DNA from 2 places in the Bacillus sp. JJ1566 genome. Region 2 is predicted to be linked to the other one. Evidence: predicted binding sites of a transcription regulator. Region 2 holds the regulator's gene; the other holds the start of a gene.
What was found. Region 2 encodes CtsR, which represses protease genes until heat stress. Its sites were predicted from a motif close to ATGGTCAATAAAGGTCAAACA; they were not measured.
Positions count from the first base shown of each region.

Region 1 (9,236 bases), on a different contig from region 2:
GGGCGACCCAGGGTGGATCATTGAAAATGGGAAGCAAATGTATGAAGAGCTATCTGAAGAAACAAAAGAATTCTTCAATTATATGATCGATTCGAATTTAATGGATCTTGTTGCGAAAAAAGGGAAAGCTGGTGGAGGCTACTGTACGTATATTAGTGATTATCAAGCTCCATATATTTTCTCAAACTTTAATGGAACCTCTGGAGATATCGATGTATTGACTCATGAAGCAGGGCATGCATTCCAAGTATACTCTAGTAGACACTATGAGGTACCTGAATACAATTGGCCAACATATGAGGCTGCTGAAATTCATTCAATGAGTATGGAATTCTTCACATGGCCATGGATGGAATTGTTCTTCAAGGAAGATACAGACAAATACAAGTTTTCACATTTAAGTGAAGCTCTATTATTCTTACCATATGGTGTTGCAGTGGATGAATTCCAACACTTTGTATATGAAAATCCAGATGTTACACCTGCTGAACGTAACAAAGCATGGAGAGAAATCGAGAAAAAGTATATGCCGCTTCGCGATTATGATGGCAACGAATATTTAGAGGAAGGCGGTTTCTGGCAGCGTCAAAGCCATATTTATACAACCGCATTTTACTATATTGATTATACCTTGGCACAAATTTGTGCGTTCCAATTCTGGAAAAAGTCAAGAGAAAATCATGAAGCAGCATGGGCAGATTATATTCACCTGTGCAAACAAGGTGGAAGTAAGCCTTTCACCGAGCTAGTGAAGGTCGCAAATCTTCTTTCTCCATTTGAAGAAGGAACCGTACAATCTGTCGTTGGTGAAATTGAAGCATGGCTAAACAGCGTCGACGATAAACAACTGTAAAACAAAAGGACTGTGGGCATTTCCACAGTCCTTTTTGTGCAAATTTTGCAAATAAACGTTAGTTTATGCAAAAATGTTTTAATAAGGATATAATAAAAACATCATATTAAAATTGAGGGTGTTTTCATGATTCATTTAAAAACAAAACGAGAAATTGAGTTAATGCGCGAAGCGGGACAAATATTGGCAGCATGCCATAAGGAAATTCGCAAACTGATTCAGCCTGGAATTACGAGTCTAGAAATTGACAGCTTTGCTGAGGATTTTATTAAAAAGAATGGTGCTACGCCTGAACAAAAAGGCTATAAGGGCTATAAATATGCAACATGTGCATCAATAAACGATGAAATTTGTCACGGCTTCCCTAGAAAGACGCCATTAAAAAATGGAGATATCGTAACAGTCGATATGGTAGTGAACCTTGGGGGAGCACTTGCGGACTCAGCATGGTCATATGGTGTCGGTGAAATTTCACCAAAAGCCGCAAAGCTTCTTGATGTTACTAAAACAGCGATGTATAAGGGGATTGAACAAGCCGTAATCGGTAACCGACTTGGAGACATTGGCCACGCCATCCAATCCTATACAGAGGGTGAAGGATTCTCAGTTGTTCGTGATTTTATCGGACATGGAATTGGACCTACGATGCATGAGGAACCACAGGTTTTACACTATGGTCTTCCAAACAAAGGCTTACGTTTAAAAGAAGGAATGGTTTTCACAATTGAACCAATGGTGAATGTTGGTAGATATCAGACAACTATGGATAAGAACGGTTGGACCGCTCGTACTATTGATGGAAGTCTTTCCGCACAATATGAACACACATTAGCGATCACACAGGACGGACCATATATCTTAACTGACCAAGATGCATAAGAATGAAAAGTGTCACTTCTATAGTGGCACTTTTTTGGTTAAAGAAATGTTTCAATTAGTATTGGGAAAATAGTATCCGCAACCCAATGAAAATAAAGCGGAAAAAGAACAACAAGCAAGTTTCCGTATAAGCAGTATCTACAATAAAACCCCTTTGTCGTACCTGGCTCCTCGGCAATTGACGCAAACACAGCTCCCACTAAACTCGTGAAAATGAAAAAGCCATACCCGAATAGAGAATCAAACCTCAGATTATACAAAATAAACCCCAAGGATGAACCGTTAAAAAACAACAATAAAAAAGACATAAATAAAAAAACTCTTGGAATAATGGACATGTTTTCCACCTCATTAATGTATATGAGGTGGAGAGGAGGTAGATGACAGGAGAATTTTGTGAAGAAAATGAGTTGTTTGGAAGGTTAGTAATGACAATTGGATAAATTTTGAAAAGGTCATGATATAAAACCTGTTTATGATAAGAGATTTGTAAAAATATTGAAAAAGACAGCACATAAAACCAGTTTGTGAGATGACTTTTGTAAAATATTTGAAAAAGTGAGGATATAATGTGTGTTTATAGCTAGACTTTTGTAAAAAAATTGAAAAACCTTCAACATAAAGCCAGCTTATGTTTTCACTTTTGGATAAACTGGGAAAAACCATCAATCCATTTCCAAAAATTACTTGTGAGTATGACTAAAATGTGATTTAATAAATCAACCAAATTACATATTGAAAAAGAGGAGACGAGAACATGATTACAATCAAACGATTATCTGAATGCACACTTGAGGATGCAGTAGTTGCTTGGAATAAAGGGTTTGAGGGTTACTATTTTGATATGACGACAACGGTTGATCTGTTTACACGAAGATTGATTTTGGAAGGGCTTTCTCCAACGCTTTCGGTTATCGCCTATGATGGGGATCGACCGGTAGGTCTCATATTAAATGGGATTCGCCTTATTAACGGTAAAAAGGTATCTTGGAATGGCGGCACAGGGGTTGATCCAGAATACCGGGGAAAAGGTGTTGGGAAGGAACTAATTGAAGCAGTTCTAGCAATCTATGAAAATGAAGGGGTGGAAGTTGCTACCCTTGAAGCTGTTAAAGATAATGTAAAGGCCATTTCCTTATATGAAAAAGCGGGGTATAAAATTGTAGATGAAATCGTTCATTTACAGCATACAGATCAATTGTCGAAGGATGCATTTTTATCCGGAAAAAATCAATTTACATTAATAAAAGGAATTCCAATTGACGCTTCACAAGTTCCATTCTATAAAGCAATGGTTCCTTGGCAAACACAATGGAATAATGCACGTGATGGTGAATCAATCCTTGCATTGGATGAGAACGAAGCAATTGTTGGATATGCGATCTTTAAACGGCTATTTAATGAGGAGGGTACGCTTCAATCCATTATCCTTTTTCAATGTGAGGCCGAACCTTCGCATCATCAAAAAGAAGATATTGTAAGAGACCTCTTAAGGATGATATATAGCCAAACGAACCTGAATGTTGCAAGAACTGCAGCGAATATTTCAATGTCGAATAAAATTTTGCGTGATTTATTAGAAAAAGAGGGGTTTAAGGTAAAAGCAGAGCAAGTCTTTATGATAAAATGAATTATCAGAATATTTTTACCGATCGTGGTGCCAAACCAATTGTAAAATGGGGGAGGTAAATGAAAAAAATCATCTTACGTGATGTCACGATGGAAAACTTAATGGATGTCATTCGGTTAAGATCAGAGGATAAAGAGTTTGCTTTATTCGAAAAATGGGTTGCTTCCAATGTTTATTCACTTGCCCAGGCTAAAGTCCAACCTGATTGGGTAACAAAGGCGATATATGATGGAACTCAGTTAATTGGATTTACCATGTTTGGACTCGAAAATGAACGAAATCGTTTTGAACTATGTAGAATTATGATCGATTATAAATATCAGCGAAAAGGCTATGGAACCTTAGCGGTGAAGGAAATTATTTCTGAAATGATAAGGACATTACCCTATTGTGATGAGATTTACCTATCGGTTATTCCTACAAACAAAGCGGCCATCCAAGTGTATGCAAATGCAGGATTTACGAAAACAGGAGAAATTATAAAAGGCTTTGTCGATGAAGAGGTCTATTGTTTTAAGGTTTAGAAGGGAGTCAGAAAATGAAAGCGATACTTATAGGAATCGTCTCTTCACTATTTTTTGCGGTAACGTTTATTCTAAATCGCTCAATGGAGCTTTCAGGCGGAAGCTGGCTGTGGAGTTCCTCACTGCGGTATTTTTTTATGCTTCCATTTTTAATAGGGATTGTACTTATCAGAGGGAACATGAAGGAACTGCTGCGTGAGCTAAAGACGAATCCCTTTAAATGGATTTTGTGGAGTACGATTGGGTTTGGATTATTTTATGCGCCACTTACCTTTGCAGCTGCTTCAGGTCCAGGCTGGTTAGTTGCAGGAACATGGCAATTTGTCATTATCGCCGGTTTACTAGTTGTGCCATTTTTCTATAAGTCAGTAGAATCGAAAAATGGTATGCAAAAAGTCCGTGAACACATCCCAGTTAAAGGTCTTATTTTTTCTAGTTTTATTTTTATGGGGATTGTCTTAATCCAGCTTCAGGAAGCAGATGGGGGCATCGGGATCAATATGCTCTTGCTCGGCATTCTTCCTGTTGTAGTGGCGGCTTTTGCATATCCATTAGGTAATCGAAAAATGATGGAGCATTGTAAAAATGATTTTGATACCTTTCAACGTGTTCTTGGAATGACTCTCGCATCGACTCCGTTTTGGTTAATCATTGCCGGATTTGGTGCTGCGACTGCTGGACTCCCAAGTAAATCACAAGTGTTTCAATCCTTTATAGTCGGGATCTCTTCGGGGATTATCGCGACCGTGCTTTTCTTTTTTGCAACGGAGTTAGTTAAGCATGATCAAAATAAACTAGCAGCAGTCGAAGCGACTCAGGCAACTCAGATTATTTTTGTGATCTTTGGTGAGGTCCTTTTACTAAGCGCACCTATTCCAACTATGTATTCTTTCATCGGGCTTTTGATGATCGCAGGTGGAATGGTGTTGCATAGCATGTTCTCAAATCGAAAGACACCGATAAAAGTGAATGAATTAGAGACAAAATCAATATAAAAAAATGCAGAGCCGTGAAGAGCTCTGCATTTTTATAGAAAATTATTTTACGATAATCTTATTATCTTCGACTGTTACATTTAAGCTTGTTAGGTCGTCATTTTCTAATAGAACATCTGTGATTTGGTCTTCAAGCTGTTCCTGGATGACACGACGTAATGGACGTGCACCAAAAGCAGGGTGGTAACCAAGCTCAGCTATTTTTTGTTTTGCTTCATCGTCAACACTGATGGTTACATCTTGTTCTTGAAGAGTTGCTTCAAGCTCGTTTAACAGAAGGTCGACAATTTGTAGTAAGTGTTCTTTTTCAAGCTGTTTGAATTCAATGATCGCATCAAATCTGTTCAAGAATTCTGGCTTGAAGAAGGAACCAAGTGAATCAAGGATGGATGTTTCCTTGTATACATCAGTTTCGGCTTTTTCAAAGCCAACAGTAATTTTCTTTGGACCACCGCTTCCAGCATTACTTGTCATGATAATCACTGTATCTTTAAAGCTTACTGTACGACCTTGGCTATCAGTTAAACGGCCATCCTCTAAAATTTGGAGGAACATATGCTGAACGTCAGGATGCGCCTTTTCAATTTCATCTAAAAGGATGATGCTATAAGGGTTTCGACGAACTTTTTCAGTAAGCTGTCCTGCTTCCTCATGGCCTACATATCCAGGAGGTGAACCGATGATTTTAGACACAGAGTGTTTCTCCATGTACTCACTCATGTCGAGTCTAATCATTGCATCCTTCGAACCGAATAATTCTTCAGCGAGAGTTTTCGTTAACTCTGTTTTACCAACACCGGTCGGTCCAACGAAAAGAAAGGAACCAATTGGTCGATTTTTAGCCTTCAAACCGGCACGGCTACGACGAACGGCTTTCGCAACCTTCGTAACGGCTTCTTCTTGACCAATTACTTTTTTCGCAAGATTTTCAGCAAGATGCTTCATTTTTTGTTGTTCATTTTCTTGTAACTTACCAACAGGGATACCCGTTTTCTTTTCAATAATTTGCTGGATATTCGCAACATCGATTAGATGCTCATCTTTGTTTTCTTGATTATTTAATTGCTTTTCAAGAAGAATTTCTTGATGTCTTAGTTTTGCTGCTAATTCATAGTTTTCTTCTCCAGCAGCTTTTTCTTTTTCAGCAGCAATTTTGGCAAGCTCTGCTGCGATATCCTTTGAATTTATGCTGCCAGATACTAAATTCATTTTTGAACCAGCTTCATCAAGTAAATCTATCGCTTTATCTGGTAAGAAACGGTCCTGAATGTAACGATGTGATAATGTTACACAGGCATGAATGGCTTCATCTGTATATTTCACACCATGGAAATCTTCATATTTTCCTTTAATACCTTCAAGAATCTGAATTGCTTCTTCAACCGTTGGTTCATCAACAGTAACCGGTTGGAAACGACGTTCTAATGCAGCATCTTTTTCAATTTGGCGATATTCTTTTAAGGTTGTTGCACCGACAAGTTGAAGCTCACCACGTGCAAGAGCTGGTTTTAAGATATTACCTGCATCCATTGAACCTTCAGCAGAACCTGCGCCAACTAAAAGGTGAATCTCATCGATAAATAGGATAATATTTTTACGTTTTTGAAGCTCAGCAATTAGTTGCTTCATTCTCTCTTCGAATTGACCACGAATACCAGTGTTTGCTACTAGTGATGCAACATCTAGTAAATATACTTGTTTATTTGAAAGCTTACTTGGTGCTTTTCCTTCAGTAATTTGTAGGGCTAATCCTTCTGCAATCGCAGTTTTACCTACCCCCGGTTCCCCAATTAGAACAGGATTGTTTTTATTACGGCGGTTTAAAATTTCAATGACACGTTGGATTTCCTCGTCACGGCCAATGACTGGGTCAATAAGTCCAGCCTTTGCCATTTGAGTAAGGTTTCGACCGAAGTGATCGAGAAGACCTCCGCCATTTCCACCGTGCTTTGTTTGTGTTTGCTGTTGTTGATTGATTCCCATTTGTTGACCGAAGGCATTGCCTTTAAATAAATCATCAAATGTGAAATTAGGGAAACCGTACATTCCTGAAGGTATTTTCATGTTGTTCTTCTCCTTCGCATAACACTCACTGCAAAGTTGAATTTGTCGCTTGTCATTGTTCATTTGTACGTGTAACTGAATTGTAGCCTCATTTTGATTACATGATTGACAAATCATAAACAACTACCTCCTTGAAATTTGACTATCTTTGACCAATTTAGCATCAAAGACTAAGATCGCCACATCCTGTGGCAATGTCTTTTTGACCAGTACGCTTGATGCCTAAATAAAATAGGTCACATGTGATGTTTGACCATCTTTGACCTTATGTCTACATTATACTTTGACCATCTTTGACTTTCAAGTAAAAAGTACTAGAAATTTTTTCCGCGGATTCTAAAATAATAGCTCGTCTTTATTGTAGAACTTGTACATATACATCAAGTAAGACAGAATAATGAGGTGGCTATTTGTGCGAGGGAATTGGGGGGCAGCATTTCAAATCGGTGCTGTTTATGTCGGAACAATCGTGGGAGCAGGCTTTGCAACAGGTCGAGAAATTGTTGAATTTTTTACCCAATATGGTTTATACGGTTTGATTGGAATTGGAATCAGCGGTTTCTTATTTATATGGTTAGGGACTCGAATCATGATCATTGCAAAGCGGATTCAAGCTGATTCTTACAAGGAATTTAATGAATATTTATTTGGAAGAAAAATTGGATTTATGGTGAACGCACTGATGCTTCTTGTATTAATAGGAGTAACTTCAGTCATGCTTTCGGGGGCGGGTGCAGTTTTTGAAGAACAATTAGGGCTGTCCTATCAGCTCGGCATTATTGTGACGAGTGGACTTTCTATTTTTGTATTGACTTACGGGGTCAAAGGTTTGTTTGGTGTGAACATGTTTGTTGTGCCAATTATGATTTTCTTCAGTGTTGTTTTAGCAGTTGAAGTGCTTTTTACGGACGCAACAACTCTATTGAGCACCCCAGAACTAGACTCACCCAGCTACAAATGGATGATTTCACCGTTTTTATATACGGCCTTTAACCTAACTATGGCGATGCCGGTTTTGGTTCCACTTGCTAAAGAAATGGATAACGAGAAAACCTTAAGATGGGGCGGATTGATTGGTGGTGGGGCACTATGTCTCATTTTACTAACAAGTCATATTTCATTGTCGGCGCTCGCAAATGTGGGAGGCTTTGAGATTCCAATGGCTGAGGTTATGAAAAACTTCATGGCTTCCTTTTATTGGTTGTACATTCTTGTGATTTATGGAGAAATTTTTACATCTGTGATTGGGAACCTATTTGGCCTCGAGCGCCAATTAAAAAATGTCATCAAACTACCGTCAATCTTGATTGTGTTTGGCATTTTATCTATCGCTTATGTCATTAGCCAATTAGGCTATGGATCACTGATTTCCTTTTTATATCCATTGTTTGGCTATATGAGTTTGATCCTATTAGTTTTGTTGGCAAAACCAATAAAACATCTTCCAATGAAATAAAGAGGCTAATTAGTAGACCTCTTTATTTCTTCATTTTAATTAGTTACTGAATCTCCTCAGAGTACGCAAAAGATTCTTTTAAGTGACAGGCTAGCTGAATTTTTAGAAAGTCTTTTGGGTCATTAAAACTCAAATTTAGAATATCCTCTATTTTTTTAAGACGTTGATATAATGTATTAATATGAACGTGTAGACTTTGCGCTGTATCGTTAATGGACTTATTTAACCTTATGTAAGTTAACAATGTCAGTTCTAAGTCATTTTTCCTTGACCTTGTCGTATTTAGGGGTAGAAAAAAGCCGTTTATGAAGTCCTTTATTTCCTCTGTGTCCTGATTAATAAATAAACGATTAACTCCAATACTTTCATAGGAAATGATACCTGTTGCTTTTTTATTGACTAGATATGCAACAGATTTCTTTGCTTCTTCATAACTCTTCCCGATGTGATATGCTCCCTTTTTATTTGAACCGATACCTACACATACAAATGAGTCGTTATTATTCGTCCAGTCATCAATAATGGTTTTCAGTCTTTTAATCGAATCATCAAAAAAGGAACTGTCGGCTAATGAAACGAGCAAAATGATTTTATTATGAAATCCATAGATAAGTCTTACTTCTGGAATATTCTTTTTAATCAATGAGATGATGCTATGAATATCTACACCAAGTTTATATAAATCCTTATAATTCACGAGTTCTATGACTGCAACAAAAAAGGTATGGGAAGGAATTAGGTTGAATTCTTTTCTTTTTGCAATTAATGTTTCTGGTTCTCTGCTTTTAATGACCTCGTTGAAAAATTCATGTGTTTTTTTATAATAAATCTCTTC
Region 1 covers NZ_JBALOP010000033.1:1,362-10,597, reverse strand. The annotation lists gene V7112_RS14230 (M3 family oligoendopeptidase) at 1-853, shown strand, start outside; gene map (type I methionyl aminopeptidase) at 980-1,732, shown strand; gene V7112_RS14220 (GNAT family N-acetyltransferase) at 2,490-3,362, shown strand; gene V7112_RS14215 (GNAT family N-acetyltransferase) at 3,422-3,886, shown strand; gene V7112_RS14210 (DMT family transporter) at 3,901-4,881, shown strand; gene V7112_RS14205 (ATP-dependent Clp protease ATP-binding subunit) at 4,924-7,062, opposite strand; gene V7112_RS14200 (YkvI family membrane protein) at 7,358-8,401, shown strand; partial or broken gene V7112_RS14195 (helix-turn-helix domain-containing protein) at 8,445-9,236, opposite strand, start outside.
Region 1: V7112_RS14205 (ATP-dependent Clp protease ATP-binding subunit) is a predicted target of CtsR. The motif match lies at 7,192-7,212, and genes of this name have one in related genera.

Region 2 (9,236 bases):
GACCAACTCTTCAAAAATGCGCTGTTCATCCTTATTGATGACTAAAATAATTCCAGAACACATTGGGTCATGTTCAAAAACTCGTAATGTATGAATAATAACTGGAATTGATGCCAATTCGATGAATTGTTTATTCTTTCCTGCGTTCATTCTTTTTCCTTGTCCTGCCGCAGGGATTACAACCTGATAATCCACCCCGTAACGCCCCTTATAATGCTTTCTCAAGTAATTTTGGCTTTGCGAAAATCATTCGACCCGCTGATGTTTGTAAAACACTCGTTACAAGGACATCAATGCGCTTCCCGATATAATCACGGCCCTCTTCTACTACAATCATCGTACCGTCATCTAAATATGCGACACCTTGATTATGCTCTTTTCCATCCTTAATGACTTGAACGCTTAACTCTTCACCAGGTAATACCACTGGTTTCACCGCATTCGCAAGATCATTAATATTCAACACTGCCACATTTTGCAGCTCACACACTTTGTTTAGGTTAAAGTCATTTGTCACGACTACACCCATCGTTAATTTCGCAAGCTTGACTAACTTACTATCAACCTCTTGAATATCGTCAAAATCGCCTTCGTAGATTTCAACCTTGATTGATAGTTCTTTTTGAATTCGATTTAAAATATCTAGTCCTCTTCTACCGCGGTTTCGTTTTAACACGTCTGAAGAATCGGCAATATGCTGAAGTTCCTCTAACACAAACCGAGGAATGACGATTGTTCCTTCAAGAAATCCGGTTTGGCATATATCCGCGATACGTCCATCAATAATAACACTTGTATCTAAAATTTTAAGTTTTTTCGCTTGCGGGTTTACTTCTTCTTCCTCTAAGCTTTTCTTCTTACCTGCTCGGTTAATAGAGAATAAGTTCACAAGCTCATCCCGCTTTTTAAAACCAACCTGGAAACCTAAATATCCTAAAAGCAGGGTAATGAAGATAGGAAGCACTGTATTAACAACCGAAAATGAAATACGGTCTAATGGAATCACAATTAAAAACGCAACAATTAGTCCCGAAATCAAGCCTAAGCTTCCAAATAAAACATCTGTAACAGGAGCTTTGATCAATGACTCTTCAAGCCATTTAATTAACCCTACAATATAATCTACTAACCAAAAAGTAACAATAAATAATATAATAGCACCTAAAATCGCAAGCGTATATGAATTATTTAGATATGGAATATTGTCGATATTTAACAGCTTCAATAAATCCGGTAGATAAACAATTCCAATCATACCTCCGACGATTAGAAAAAAGAGCTGCACAATACGTTTTAACATTCCTTCACCTCCTCCTATTCATTATCATTATAAACACTTTATAATAATTGAAACCTACAATAAATAGCTTTTTTCAAAATGTAAACAGAATGACATAGATGTGTAAAGCGCTACTCATATATTATTTTTAAATCCTAACAAAATTATTACTTCTTCGGTAAAAAATTATTTTTCTTGGCGATATTATGGAAATATGGATGTCCATCTATTTCACACTTACTATACGAATAAAGAAATAAAAATGTTTCATTTTGAATGAATTTTTTAACATGCCATTTTAGATTATTTTCCTAGTGTATGTTGAATGGCTTGCCTAATATCACTCACACCTATAACTTCGATTCCCTTTGGAATGGACCAACCGCCTAAATTTCGTTCAGGAAGAATCACTCGCTTAAAGCCAAGCTTTGCCGCTTCCTGGACCCGCTGCTCAATTCGTGAAACACGTCTTACTTCTCCGGTTAAACCAACTTCTCCAATAATGACATCTGCTGGATTAGTCGATTGATCTCTAAAGCTAGAAGCAATACTCAAGGCAACCGCTAAATCAATCGCTGGTTCGTCTAGCTTTACACCACCTGCGACCTTCAAATATGCATCCTGATTTTGCAGGAGAAACCCTGCTCGTTTTTCTAATACAGCCATTAATAAAGACACCCGGTTATGGTCTATACCAGTTGCCATACGGCGTGGATTACCAAAACTAGATGGTGATATCAATGCTTGAATTTCAACAAGAACGGGTCGTGTACCCTCCATTGAAGCGACAACGGTTGAACCTGCAGCACCTGCTGAACGTTCCTCAAGAAAGATTTCAGAAGGGTTCGCAACTTCTTCAAGACCGGTTTCCTTCATCTCAAAAATACCCATTTCGTTCGTTGAACCAAAACGGTTTTTTACAGCACGTAAAATTCGATACGTATGATGACGTTCCCCTTCAAAATAAAGAACGGTATCAACCATATGCTCTAGTAAACGCGGACCTGCGATATTCCCCTCTTTCGTAACATGACCCACGATAAAAATGGCAATCCCGTTAGTCTTCGCAATTCGCATTAACTCCGCTGTACATTCTCGCACCTGGGAAACACTTCCGGGAGCAGAGGTAACCTCAGGGTGATAAATGGTTTGAATGGAATCAATAACAACAAAGGATGGATTTAACTCGGTAATTGTCTGGGAAATAAATTCAAGGTCTGTCTCTGCTAAAACATACAATTGATCAGAGGAAACCCCTAGACGGTCAGACCTTAGCTTCGTTTGTTTGACGGATTCTTCTCCGGAAATATATAAAACTTTGTTTTGTTTGGCTATTTGTGAGGATACTTGAAGCAGCAAGGTAGACTTCCCGATACCTGGGTCACCGCCAATTAAAACAAGTGAACCCTGGACGATTCCGCCGCCAAGAACTCGATTAAATTCCTTGTTTGTTGTATACATCCTAGGTTCATTTACTGACTCGATCGAAGTGATTGGTGAAGGCTTGCGTTGAACTGTGGGACTTGAATGAGCAAAAGCACCTTTTCTAGCTGGTTTATGTAGAGTTTCCTCGACTAATGAATTCCACTCACCACATCCGGGGCATTTTCCCATCCATTTTGGTGATTCATAGCCACAGGATTGACAGGTAAATTTTGTCTTTGTTTTTGCCATTGACATTAATCCTTTCCTTTGAAAAAAAGAGGTATACACGAATCGACTATTGATGTATACCTCTCTTACAATTGCTTTTTTATTTCACTATTGCCTTTGTTTCTTCGGCTTCTTTCGTATGGATCACGAATTCTCCATTATCAAAGTCCATTACAATTTTCTTTCCTTTTTCGATATTACCTCGTAATAATTCTTCAGACAAACGGTCTTCAATTTGTTTTTGAATCGCGCGGCGTAATGGACGTGCTCCGTATTCTGGATCATACCCTTCTTCAGCAATTCGGTCTTTAGCAGCTTCTGTTAATTCAAGCTCGAACTCTTGCTCCCTCAGACGTTTTGTTAACTGATCTCCCATAAGGGTAACGATTTCTCTCAAATGTTTCTTCTCTAGCGAGTGGAAGACAATCGTTTCATCGATACGGTTAAGGAACTCCGGACGGAAAGCTTTCTTTAGCTCTTCCATTACTTTATCCTTCATGTTTCGATAATCTTGTTTCTCATCGTCAAGCGCAAAGCCGACATATTTGTTTCGCTTTAATGTGCTAGCCCCAACGTTAGACGTCATAATTAAAATCGTATTTCTAAAATCAACCGTACGCCCCTTAGAGTCCGTCAAGCGACCATCCTCTAGAACTTGAAGTAAAATATTGAACACATCTGGGTGCGCTTTTTCAATTTCATCTAGCAGGACTACAGAATATGGCTTACGGCGAACCTTTTCTGTTAGTTGGCCACCTTCTTCATAGCCTACATATCCCGGAGGTGAACCTACTAGTCTCGATGTTGAGTGTTTCTCCATGTACTCAGACATATCTACGCGAATCATCGCATCCTCATCGCCAAAAATAGATTCAGCTAAGGCGCGTGCTAATTCTGTTTTCCCGACCCCTGTTGGTCCTAGGAAAATGAAAGAACCTGTTGGGCGCTTCGGATCCTTTAAACCAGCACGTGAACGTCTTACAGCCTTAGAAACCGCCTTAACAGCCTCTTCCTGACCAATTACACGTGAATGAAGAATCTCTTCCATGTTTAGTAATTTATCAGCTTCTGTTTGTGCTAGCTTTGAAACAGGGACTCCAGTCCAGCTTGATACGACCATTGCAATGTCATCAACTGTAACCTCAGAATTCTCTTGACCCTGCTTTTCCTTCCAGTTTTTCTTCGTTTCTTCTAACTGCTCACGAAGGCGTTGCTCTGAATCTCGTAATGAAGCAGCTTTTTCAAATTCCTGACTTTGAACAGCCGCATCCTTTTCCTTACGAACCTCTTCAAGCTTTAGTTCAAGCTCCTTTAAATTTGGCGGAGCTGTATATGAACGAAGACGAACCTTCGAACCAGCCTCATCAATTAAATCAATCGCCTTATCCGGTAAAAAGCGATCTGAGATATAACGGTCTGAAAGCTTCACCGCTTGAATGATTGATTCGTCAGAGATGGATACTCTGTGGTGTGCTTCATAACGGTCACGCAATCCCTTTAAAATTAAAATGGATTCCTCTACAGTTGGTTCATCCACCTGAATTGGTTGGAAACGACGCTCTAGAGCAGCATCTTTTTCAATATACTTTCTATATTCATCTAATGTTGTGGCACCGATACATTGCAGTTCGCCACGAGCAAGAGATGGCTTTAAAATATTTGATGCATCAATCGCACCCTCGGCACCGCCAGCACCGATTAATGTATGAAGTTCATCAATAAATAGAATGATATTGCCTGCTTGGCGAATTTCATCCATTACCTTTTTCAAACGATCCTCAAATTCTCCACGGTATTTCGTACCTGCAACAACAGTACCCATATCAAGTGTCATCACACGCTTATCGCGAAGTGTTTCTGGAACCTCGTTGTTTATAATTTGCTGAGCTAATCCTTCGGCAATAGCAGTCTTACCGACACCAGGCTCCCCGATTAAAACAGGGTTGTTTTTTGTACGGCGGCTAAGTACCTCAATTACACGTTGAATCTCTTTACTACGTCCAATCACTGGATCAAGGCTTCCTTCTCTTGCAATCGCCGTAAGATCACGTGCTAAGCTATCAAGGGTTGGCGTATTGGCATTTGCAGAACCTCCGCCATGATGCCCTGATGATGACTCATTGCTTCCCAATAATTGTAGAACTTGTTGACGAGCTTTATTGAGGCTTACTCCAAGATTGTTTAACACTCTTGCAGCAACACCTTCGCCTTCACGAATTAACCCAAGGAGGATATGCTCTGTTCCAACATAGGAATGACCAAGCTTACGTGCCTCATCCATCGATAACTCAATTACCTTTTTAGCACGCGGTGTGTAATGGATGGTCTGTGAGCCTTCCTGGCCTCGACCAATTAAGGCTTCTACCTCTTTTTGAATTTTTTCAGGACCTAACCCTAGTGCAAGCAAGGCCTTGGCAGCGATTCCTTCGCCTTCACGAATAAGACCTAATAATACATGTTCAGTTCCAATATTGTTATGTCCCAATCGTACAGCTTCCTCTTGAGCTAACGCTAGCACCTTCTGTGCACGCTCAGTAAATCTGCCAAACATCATAACCCATCACCCTCCATGTCAGTAGTCTTATTTTTTTCTAGCTTCAATCTTTCTCGAATAATAGACGCCCTTCTGACGTCTCTTTCATTTGGCCTTAATGCCCCACCAGCATACACCTGTAAGAATCCAGGTTGAGTTAAAATCATGAGTTCATTAAGGATGGTTCGTGATATATCCTTTATATAGCCTAGGTCAATACCCAATCGAACGTCTGACAAACACTTAGCTGCTTCCTTCGATTCAATGATCCGACTATTAGCTAAAACCCCGTAAGAACGAAATACACGGTCCTCCAACTGAATATTAGAAGTCTTCAAAAGTGCTTCTCGTGCGGAGCGCTCTTGTGCTATCAACTGTGCAACTACACTCTTTAAATCTTCCACAATATCCTCTTCCGTCTTTCCTAGCGTGATTTGGTTTGATATTTGAAAAATATTTCCTAACGCCTCACTGCCTTCACCATATATTCCTCTTACAACTAAACCCAGTTGATTGATTGCTGGAATGATACGACTCATTTGATGTGTAAGGATAAGTGCTGGAAGATGCATCATAACAGATGCTCTTAGTCCTGTTCCCACATTTGTTGGACAGCTTGTTAAATATCCTCTTGTTTCATCAAATGCATAATCAACATGTTCTTCGATCCAATCATCTAAATTATTGGCCACCTCTAAGGCCTGCGATAATTGTAACCCTGGGAATAAACATTGTATTCGGATATGGTCCTCTTCATTAACCATGATGCTAATTTCTTCATTTTCAGATAAAAGACAAGCTCCAAACGGAGAATTTTCAGCTAAATGTGGGCTTATTAAATGCTTTTCAACCAATACCCTTTTTTCAACGGGCTGAAGCTCCATCATTTTCAATAACTCAAATTCTCCAATAGAGGGAAAACTCTTTCCCACAAAACCTTTTTTAAAGACATCTACAATTTGCCCGGCCTCTTCATTTGAATAAACCGTTGAGAAGGGCACATTTTTCAGATTTCGAGCAAGTCTAATCCGTGAACTTAAGACAATATCTGAATCAGGACCTTCTTGACTCATCCAAGCACTTAAGGCTTGATTGATAAAATGCTCAAGTGACATTGATTAAACCTCCCCTTCTTTATAACCACTCAGCTTTTTTTCTAAGTCCCTTACGTGGTCACGAACATCTGCGGCTTTTTCAAATTCCTCTAACGAAATGTATTCCTGCATCTTTTGCTTTAGTTGTTCAATCTCTTTCCGAATATGGAAGGAGCCTCCGATTCGTTTTGGAATTTTCCCTGTATGATGTGTATTGCCACTATGCAGACGTTTTAAAATTGGGGTAAGTTGTTTTTCAAAGGTCGGATAGCAATTTGAGCAGCCAAAACGACCTACCTTTGCAAATTGTTGAAAAGTCATTTTACAGTTCTCACATTGTAAAACTTCATTTTGTTGAAATGCATTTTGCTTTGAGCCTGTATGTGGCTCAAACTGAAGAAGTCCTGCTAATAAGTTATCTATTGAAAAGCCAGATGTGCCTGGAAACATGAACATCTCACTTTTTTCCTGAACACAATGTTCACAAATATGAATTTCTGTTTTTTCACCATTAATAACCTTTGTAAAATGAAATGTCGATGGGCGTTGATTACATTCTTGGCATATCATAGTAACACCTTCCTACTTAATCAAATGCGCCTTGGCGTATTTGCGTCCGATTTTTTTGGCCTACAATATGGTAGGTCACAAAGACGTTGCCACAGGACGTGGCGTTCTTAGTCTTTGATCCTAAGCTCGAAAAGTTTCCTTTGAAAAACCGTGGCATCCGCCAGAGGCTTTAACTTAATTCAGCATGGGGTTGACCTTGCTGGATTAAGTTAATTTTTTACCTATACATGAGGGATGTAAGCATTGCCTTTAACATTCTTGCTCTTAATTCATCCCGATGTGGAAGCTCTATAAACAAGACAGAACGGTCAATTACACTCAGCATGATCTTCGCCTCTCTTTTCGAGATAACCTCCTCCTCAATCAACCGCAAAATGACATCTTCAGCACTTGTTTGAGAGATTCTTTTATCTATTAGACGTACGAGCTGGTTAATCAAATGAGAGTCGTCATTTGATTTCACCCTCATAATCCGAATGTAGCCTCCGCCACCTCTTTTACTTTCCACCAAATAGCCTCTCTCTAACGTAAACCTTGTATTTATCACATAGTTAATTTGAGATGGGACACATTCAAATTTATCGGCAATCTCACTTCTTTTAATCTCAACTATAGCTCGATCACTTGTATCAAGAACACTTTTTAAATAATGTTCAATGATATCAGATATATTCCTCACTATGACCACACCTCACCTTGACTTTGACTATATTTGACTATAATTATAATATAAAATGACTGCACTAATTTTTCAACTGTTTCGCATTTGAAATTGAAAGTCGGAATAGGCAATCATTTACCATTTGTGATGCTATACTATCCTATACTTTCCAAATTTGGTACACCTCTAAACACCAAATTAGAAAATTTTTTGTACCATTTCCTGCTTTGACATTTCCTCATACAATCGTAAACGTTCATTTTTACTGGCCACTTCCACATCAATTGTATATTGGCAATTATTATCCGTTTTATCCTTTGAATACTTAATATTAAAATCCCTTACCTTAAAACCATTATCCTTAAATAATTTTAAGATTCCTGAAAATGAGGAAATATCCTCATTAATAATGATATGTACAACTTTCCGTTTTCTGGATTTAAAAAAGAATTCTTCAAATCTGTTTAAGAAAATCAAACTCAGTAAAACTACAATTGTTGTTAAAATAGCTGGAGCATACATCCCAAGCCCGATGATTAGGCCTAAGCCAGCAACAACCCAAATCGATGCTGCCGTAGTTAACCCACGAACCGTTGCATCCCTCACCAAAATCGTCCCCGCACCCAAAAACCCAATCCCACTAATCACATATGAAGGTATACGTGCCGGATCAAAGCGGACATTTGTACTCATCTCCAAATAAGGTTGAAATCCATAAATAGACATCAGCATCATTAAACAAGAACCGACCCCAACTAATAAATGTGTACGGAATCCAGCAGGGTGCTTATGGACCTCTCTCTCTAATCCAACTAACCCACATAATAACGCTGCCATAAAAATACGAATCGACATCGTTAAAAATTCCTGAGTTTGGAACGATGCAATAAAATGTGTCATTGCTACATCTCCCCTGTTCTAAAGATCCTGTATCTAAAATATTCGATAGGTAATCAAAATCCCCTTTATATAAAAAGAAAAAAGACAGTGTTTTATAATTATACGATTCGTCTAAAAAGTTTATGATTTTCCGAAGACTCTTTTTTAGAATAGTATTTCGGTCTTAGGAATATAGACATTTTTATCATGAACAAACCGATTTAAAATATAGATAATTTTGCATGTGTAAAATTTAACATTTAATAAAGGATGGCTTTTAAAAAATGGGACAAATGTTAGTGGATGTTCCGCGGTGAATTATATGGCCTTTAAAGATTGATCTTATCTAAAATTTTTTGGTCTATCGGTTGGAAGATTACGCAAGATGATGTACTGATTATGCCGTTTGCGGTATATCATTTATTGGTTTTCGGGTCCGGCGATATACCGATTATGCCGTCTTGTGGTATATCATATATCGTTTTTCGGTTGAGCGATATACCGATTACGCTCTTGCGGTATACCATTTTACCGGAAAATCTCCGCCTTTTTTTCCTCTTCTGGTTA
Region 2 covers NZ_JBALOP010000016.1:64,129-73,364, forward strand. The annotation lists gene ispD (2-C-methyl-D-erythritol 4-phosphate cytidylyltransferase) at 1-195, opposite strand, end outside; gene V7112_RS08275 (PIN/TRAM domain-containing protein) at 209-1,300, opposite strand; gene radA (DNA repair protein RadA) at 1,583-2,953, opposite strand; gene clpC (ATP-dependent protease ATP-binding subunit ClpC) at 3,033-5,486, opposite strand; gene V7112_RS08290 (protein arginine kinase) at 5,483-6,580, opposite strand; gene V7112_RS08295 (UvrB/UvrC motif-containing protein) at 6,584-7,129, opposite strand; gene V7112_RS08300 (CtsR family transcriptional regulator) at 7,347-7,808, opposite strand; gene V7112_RS08305 (MgtC/SapB family protein) at 7,989-8,690, opposite strand.